2 regions of the Mycobacterium sp. 23 genome follow, and region 2 is predicted to be linked to the other one. Evidence: predicted binding sites of a transcription regulator. Region 2 holds the regulator's gene; the other holds the start of a gene.
The links. Region 2 encodes LexA, which represses DNA repair genes until DNA is damaged. Its sites were predicted from a motif close to CGAACANNTGTTCG; they were not measured.

Region 1 (3,751 bases), 3.0 Mb from region 2:
GTGGCGGTCTGTATGCCGGTGGCGGTCCGTATGCGGGGGGCGGTCCGTAAGCCGGCGGCGTTTCGTATGCCGGTCCCGGTGCGGCCTCACCCGGGTATTCAGGCGGCAGCGTGCTCACCGTAGGCGGCGGCTGTCGTCGGTTGTCATGGGGTACATCCTGTCGGCGGTTGGTGCATTTCTCAATGTAGGTCCCCGGAGCAGCGCGTAGCGTCTCTGGAATGGCGGAACTCAAATCCCGGCTGCGGGCCGACCTGACCGACTCGATGAAAGCGCAGGACAAGCTGCGCACTGCGACGTTACGCATGCTGTTGGCCGCGATTCAGACCGAAGAGGTCTCGGGCAAGGAGGCCAAGGAGCTCTCCGACGACGAGGTGCTCAAGGTGCTCGCCAAGGAGTCCCGCAAGCGCGGTGAGGCCGCCGAGATATACACGCAGAACGGTCGCGGTGAGCTGGCCGCCAACGAGCATGCCGAGGCGCGCATCATCGACGAGTATCTGCCGACGCCGCTGACCGATGCGGAAGTGGTCGACGTCGTCGAAACCGCGATCGCCCAGGTTGCCGAGACGCTCGGCCACGCGCCTTCGATGAAGGAGATGGGCCTGGTGATGAAGGTTGCGACCGGGATAGCCGAAGGGAAGGCAGACGGGTCGCGGCTGTCCGCGGCGGTCAAAGACCGGCTCTGAAATGGGCCGCGTCGTGCCTGTACCCCAGTAGCGATCAACGCTCACCGAACCCCGTCGGTGTGTGATGTCTCAGGACATGGGTGACAGTTCTATGTCAGGACTTCGGTGACGTTTCGTCACTTTTGAGGTGTGGGGAGCCCATCGACCAACGGCGACAAGATCACCGTCGCCGATCCGGACAGCGAAGTCCTCATCGACCACACAAGACCCGCACCCGGGGTGACCGACGTCGGCAACGGACGACCCCGCGGCGATGCGATCGACCACCGGTGCTGGCCACGGGCCGTTGGCGACGTCGCCGCCGCGCAGCCGGGCCAGATGCCGCCGGTAGGTGCGTTCGGGGATGTCGGCCAGCACGCAGAACCTCGAAACCGGCAGCCCCGCCGCCTCTCTTAGGGCTTCGAGGTCGTGGAAGGGACCTGATCGATCAGCGCGGCGCCGCGCTGCCAGATCCGTAACTGCACGGTCGCTTCGGCCAGCGCGACCTTGAGTTGCTCGTTTTCCAGCTGCCGGCGGCGAGGAACTGATGCTTCCATTTGGTCATCCTCACCGTGGTGACACCGCAGCGGCGCGCTGTTTCCGCGCAGGTCATCTCTCCGGCCAGCGCGGCCAGGACCAGGCGGGTCTTTTCCTCGGCCGGAACCTTCGTACGGCGCGATCGAGACATATCCACAACCTTCCGGCCGAGGCCGCAGTTATCTACAAGTCGCGACTCCGCCAAAAAGTATGCGTCAGTATAAGCGCGTATACTCGAACGTATGTTCGACAAAGCCGCCGAGCCGCGCCCCTCCTGGGAGGGGAAGCCGTTCAGTGAGTTGTCTCCGGCCGAGCGGGTGGAACGGTTCGACGCACTGATGGGGCAGGTGTTCGAGCATCGCGAGGGGTTGTTGGGCAAGACCGCGCAGTCGCTGGGGTGGGTGGCGCGGGTGTGTGGGGCGGCGCGGGTGGTTAATCAGGGTGCGGCGGCGGAGTTGGTGGCGGTGGGGGCGTTGTTCGCCTACCGACTGGCTCGGGGTGGAGAGACCGAGGATTGGGCGATCGACACGATGAAGGCCGTCGCCGGGGAGGTGGCGGCGGGGCTGCGGATCAGCCAGGGCCGCGCGGAGACCAAGGTGCGTTATGCCCGGGCGATGCGGGAGCGGCTACCGGAGGTGGCGGCGGTGTTCTGCGCCGGCGACATCGACTATGAGGCATTCACGACGATCGTGTTCCGCACCGATCTGATCGAAGACCGTGACGTGCTGGCGGCCGTCGATGCCACGGTCGCGGCGCGGGTGACGCGCTGGCCCTCGTTAAGCCGGGGGAGGTTGTCGCAGAAGGTCGATGCGATCGTGGCCCGCGCTGATGCCGATGCGCTGCGGCGCCGCACCGAGGCCCGGGCCGAGCGGGAGGTGTGGATCAGCCCGCCCCTGAACGGGGTGGCGCAGATCGAGGGACGCCTGCGCGCCACCGATGCTAAGGCCATCGATGCGCGGCTCTCGGCGCTGGCGGCCACCGTGTGCCCCAACGATCCACGCACCCTGGCCCAGCGCCGCGCCGATGCCCTGGGGGCCTTGGCCGCCGGTGGCACCCGGCTGGGCTGTGAATGCGCGCGCCCGGACTGCACCGCCGCCGGGAAAAAGCCGGCCAGCCCGGTGGTGATCCATGTGATCGCCGAAGCCGCCACCCTGGCCGGGCGCAGCGACAGCCCCGCGTGTCTGCTCGGTGGGGAGGACCTGATCACCCCCGACCTGCTGGCCGAGTTGGCGTTGACGGCCAAGCAGGTGCCGTTGATCCACCCCGGCTACGCTGCACCCGAACCCCACTACCACCCCTCGCCGGCGTTGGCTGATTTCGTGCGGGCCCGGGATCTGACGTGCCGCTGGCCCGGCTGCGACGTGCCGGCCACCCACTGCGACCTCGACCACACCATCCCCTGGGCCCAGGGCGGGCCCACCCACGCCGGCAACATCAAGTGCTACTGCCGCACCCATCATCTGATGAAAACGTTCTGGGGCTGGACCGAGAAACAACTCGCCGACGGCACCCTGATCCTCACCAGCCCCGGCGGGGACACCCACGTCACCACCCCTGGGTCTGCGCTGCTGTTTCCCAGCCTGTGTCACGCGGTGGGCGGCATGCCCGCCCCCGAAGCCCAGACCCCACCCACCGATTACTGCGCCGAGCGCACCGCGATGATGCCCACCCGCCGCCGCACCCGCGCCCAGGCCCGCGCCGCCCGCGTGACCGCTGAACGCCGCGCCAACCACCAAGCCCGCACCACCGCCACCGGCCCACCCGACAACGAACCCCCACCCTTCTAGGCGGTCCGCGCCGTTTGCGCAGCTGCCTTCCGGGTACCCGTCAGGCATGGCGCGGTTCGGTTATACCTTGATGACGGAGCAAGCGGGCCCGAAACAGCTTGTGCGCGATGCTGTTTCGGCGGAGCAGCGCGGCTTCGACTTCGAGGTCTGCAGTGATCACTTCTCGCCGTGGCTGACTTCACAAGGCCATGCACCCAACGCCTGGGCGGTGCTGGGGGCGGTCGCGCACGCCACCGAACGGGTCGATCTGTATTCGTACGTGACCTGCCCCACGATGCGCTACCACCCCGCGATCGTGGCGCAGCAGGCGGCCACCGTGCAGATCCTTTCCGATGGCAGGTTCACCCTCGGCCTGGGCAGTGGTGAGAATCTCAACGAACACGTCATCGGCAAGGGCTGGCCGACGGTCGAGCGCCGTCAGGACATGCTGCGCGAAGCCATCAAGATCATCCGCGAGCTGTTCGGCGGCGAGTTGGTGGACTGGCGCGGCGACTACTTCCAGGTCGATTCCGCCCGCCTGTGGGACGTGCCCGAGGTGCCGCCTGGCATTGGTGTGGCAATGGCCGGCGCCAGGGGCGTGGAGAAGTTCGGCAAGTTGGCCGATCACCTCATCGCCGTGGAACCCGACCAGGGCCTGGTCGATGCCTGGCGCACCGCACGCCAGAGTGGCGGCTGGCCCGGCGCCGGCCGGGTGGTAGGGCAACTGCCGGTGTGCTGGGATCCCGACCGCGACGCGGCCGTCGCCCGCGCGCACGACCAGTTCCG
Region 2 (3,751 bases):
GTGCAGCACTGCGGCCAAATGGTGCTGCTCGGGCTGGCCAACGGCGCCCATCCGCAGGGAGTAGGACAGTTGATCGCCGTCGATGCGGAAGGAACGGCTCAGGGCGGTCACCTCTTTGGCGGTCGGCGTGAGCCCGATGTCGATGGTTGCCAGCTCGATCTCGATGACGTCACCGGCCACTGAGTAGGAACCGACTTCGATCTCGGTGATGCCGCTCGGGTGAGCGAGGACCAGTTCGACCCTTCCCTGCTGCGGTACCCGCAGGTAGCCGGTCTCGGCGTGCAGGGGTTTGCCGTCGGCGGGAGCTTTAGTCTTCTGCCCGTAGACCAGAAACGGTTTGCCCACGTGCGTGAAAACCACCTCTTCGAGGTAGTCGAAAGGTTCGATCGTGGGGTACTCGCCAGCACCCCGTCCTGTCCAGGTGCCCAGCAGGGGCTCCAGCGCTGCGAGATCGGGGTGGAGTTCGACGGGCATCTATCGAGCCTCAGCCCGGAGTCGACACGTTGCGATGGGCACGCAGGGCCTCGATCTCCCGCTCGAAGTCGTCGGCCGACGAGAAGGACCGGTAAACCGACGCAAAGCGCAGGTACGCCACCTCGTCGAGGTCGCGCAGCGGTCCCAGGATGGCAAGACCGACCTCGTTACTGGGCACCTCCGGACCTGCGGCCCGCACCGAATCTTCGACCTGCTGGGCCAACAGGTTCAGCGCATCGTCGTCTACCTGGCGGCCCTGGCAGGCCCGGCGCACGCCGCTGATCACCTTTTCCCGGCTGAAGGGTTCGGTAACGCCGCTGCGCTTGACGACGGCGAGCACCGCGGTCTCAACGGTGGTGAACCTGCGCCCGCACTCGGGACACGAGCGGCGCCGGCGGATCGCCTGGCCTTCATCGGTCTCCCGGGAATCGATCACTCGCGAGTCGGGGTGCCGGCAGAACGGGCAGTGCATAGCCGCTCCTTTGCCGCGCCTGACTTCGGGGTACCGCAGAACCACCCCGAGAGTACCTGTGCGCCACCGGCGTGGCCACCGCTGGCACGATCAGTCCAGCAGCAGGTGGAGACGACCGAGCAAGGTTGGCGCAGAGCGCAATTCGTCCCGCTCCCCGCGGGTTCACCCGATCGGGGCGATCAACGTCTGGCCGGCGGCGACTGCGTTGGAGTCCAGCGCGTTGAGATTGCGGATCCGTTCCACCACCTCGCGCACCGGGGCGCCGGGCGCGACCCGGGTGGCCAGTTGCTGCAGCGACTCACCGGGCTCCACGCGCACCACGGCGAGTGCAGCCGGTACCTGCGCCGACGCGCCGGCCGGTTCGTCGTTCAGCACACTCCCGAAATTGGCCATCAAGCCCAGCCACAGCGTGATGATGCCGGCGAGCAGCGCCAGCCCCATCGTCGTCAGCACCGAGACCGGACGCCGCCGGTGCGACGCCGTCGACATCGCCACGCCGGTGCCGCGGTAGTGCATGGGCGCGCCGGCCGGACGGGTGGGGCCGGGCCGGTTTGACCGGATCTGCCCGCCGCGATATGTAGGCGACTCGTCGAACGGCCTGTTGGCAGGCCTGTTCACCAGCCTCTGCGCGTTCCAGGTGCGCTGCGGGCCCGCGTAGCTGATCGTCATGTCGTTGCCTCCGGTCGACTAAATATCGCTCGTGTGTTCGACCCTAGTCGCTCACATGTTCGATATCGAACATCTGAGCGAGGCGTGTCGCACGAGCAAAACGGTAGACCTCACCACCGACAAGGTTTTGTCGGTGCAACCAGCTGGATGAATTTCGGATACCCGATCCATCCGAAAGTTACACACTTGTGATTCCGCTGATCCGGGCCGCTAGGAAGGCTGGGCCGACCGCTCCGACACGCTGCTCGAACACATGTTTGATTCTTCGGTCGGGTGCGGTTACATTCAGTGGCATGAGCGACAGCAACGACCCCCCAGTAGCTGATCGAGCCGGTTCCGCTAGCGCATCCGAACGAGCCGCCGCTGACGGCCGGTTGCACGCCGTCGATGCCGCGCTGACCGAGCGGCAGCGCACCATCCTCGAAGTCATCCGCGCTTCGGTCACCACCCGCGGCTATCCACCCAGCATCCGCGAGATCGGTGACGCGGTCGGCCTGACGTCGACGTCCTCGGTGGCCCACCAGTTGCGCACGCTGGAGCGCAAAGGTTATCTGCGGCGGGATGCCAATCGGCCGCGGGCCGTCGACGTCCGCGCGGCTGATGACGCCGTGACACCTCCCAGCACCGACGTGGCCGGGTCGGACGCGTTGCCGGAACCTACGTACGTACCCGTGCTGGGCCGGATAGCCGCCGGCGGACCGATACTGGCCGAAGAGGCGGTCGAAGACGTCTTTCCGCTACCGCGAGAGCTGGTCGGCGAAGGGACGCTGTTCCTGCTCAAAGTCGTCGGCGACTCGATGGTGGAAGCCGCCATCTGCGACGGCGACTGGGTCGTGGTGCGCCAACAGAACGTCGCCGACAACGGCGACATCGTGGCGGCCATGATCGACGGTGAGGCCACCGTGAAGACGTTCAAGCGGGCGGGCGGTCAGGTCTGGCTGATGCCCCACAATCCGGCCTTCGATCCGATTCCCGGAAACGACGCGACCGTGCTCGGCAAGGTCGTCACCGTCATCCGCAAGGTGTAGCGCCGAAGCGCTGACGCAGGCCGGCGATCAGTCGGCTTTGACGAAGCCATTGGCTTGCGCGACGGCCTCGCTGGCGAACCAGATCTCGGCCAGGGTGTCGTGGTATAGCGCACTGTCGGGCGTGTAGTACAGACCGAACCGCGCGCTGGCCTTGATCGGGTAGCCGTCCGGCGCCCGATACGGGTCGTCGTCCAGGGGTAGGTGGATGGTCGGCCGCGCCGCAGTGTCTGCGGCCAGAGGAGCCTCGGCCTGCGGCGCCGCGGCATAGGCCGCCTCCGTCGCCGTCGGTGCGTAGCCCGGTTCATCCGCGGCGGCGTGCCGCCCCTTCCGCGGCTCGAAAGCGCCGACGACGGTATCCGAGGCGGCCGCGTCGGGTACCTCCTCTTCCGCGGGACCACCGCGGGGGTAGAAGATGTCCGGGAATTCCTGCTCAGGATGGGTTTCGGGCACCTCAGGCGCTACCGGACCCTCGCTGCGCGGCACCGAGGACTCCGCCTCGAAGGCTTCCGGCGAGATCGTTTCTGCGACCTCCGGCTCGGCCTCGACGAGCTGGCCGAAGGCGCCGCGCGTCACGATGGGCGTCGGGGTGGTGTCCACCGCGTCCGGATCCTCGTCACCTTCGAACTCGTCGTGTTCGTATTCCTCGAAGTCGGTTTCCTGCTCGGCACCGTGGGCGTACTCGTCGGCGCCGCGGGCGTAGTCGTCGGCGCCATGGGCGTACTCGTCCCCGTACTCGGCGGTCTCGTCGTGATAGTCCTCGGCACCCAGACCACGCCCCTCGGGACCGGCCGTGGTCCCGCCCCCTCTGGACCAGCTCACCCGCGGCGCTGCACCGTATTCCGGCACCTCGTGCTCTTCGGGGTGGTGTTCGACGGGCGGGAAGCGCTCGGAGCCGTAATCGACGTCGTCGTGCGACCAGCGCCCGTCAGCACCCGCATCGAACTCGTCGGCCACGTCACGGCCACGGTCGTAAGCGGGAGCTGCCCGGCCGGCGCGACGGCGGCGCAGGCCGAATACCACCAGCACTGACATCAGGATGAGCAGCAGCACCGGCACCGCCACCGCCAACCACCACCAGTGGAAGGTGAACTTCTTGCCGGGTGGCGGC

Region 1: ACNQS7_RS22000 (HNH endonuclease signature motif containing protein) is a predicted target of LexA. The motif match lies at 1,435-1,448, and genes of this name have one in related genera.

Annotation. Positions count from the first base shown of each region.
Region 1 covers NZ_JBLVUX010000005.1:4,490,039-4,493,789, forward strand. Annotated here, with positions in the region: gene ACNQS7_RS21980 (hypothetical protein) at 1-220, opposite strand, end outside; gene ACNQS7_RS21985 (GatB/YqeY domain-containing protein) at 219-683, shown strand; gene ACNQS7_RS21990 (hypothetical protein) at 813-1,079, shown strand; gene ACNQS7_RS21995 (hypothetical protein) at 1,076-1,219, opposite strand; gene ACNQS7_RS22000 (HNH endonuclease signature motif containing protein) at 1,538-2,986, shown strand; gene ACNQS7_RS22005 (LLM class F420-dependent oxidoreductase) at 3,033-3,751, shown strand, end outside.
Region 2 covers NZ_JBLVUX010000005.1:1,451,933-1,455,683, forward strand. Annotated here, with positions in the region: gene ACNQS7_RS07805 (peroxynitrite isomerase) at 1-474, opposite strand, end outside; gene nrdR (transcriptional regulator NrdR) at 485-946, opposite strand; gene ACNQS7_RS07815 (LysM peptidoglycan-binding domain-containing protein) at 1,109-1,615, opposite strand; gene lexA (transcriptional repressor LexA) at 1,909-2,643, shown strand; gene ACNQS7_RS07825 (LGFP repeat-containing protein) at 2,671-3,751, opposite strand, start outside.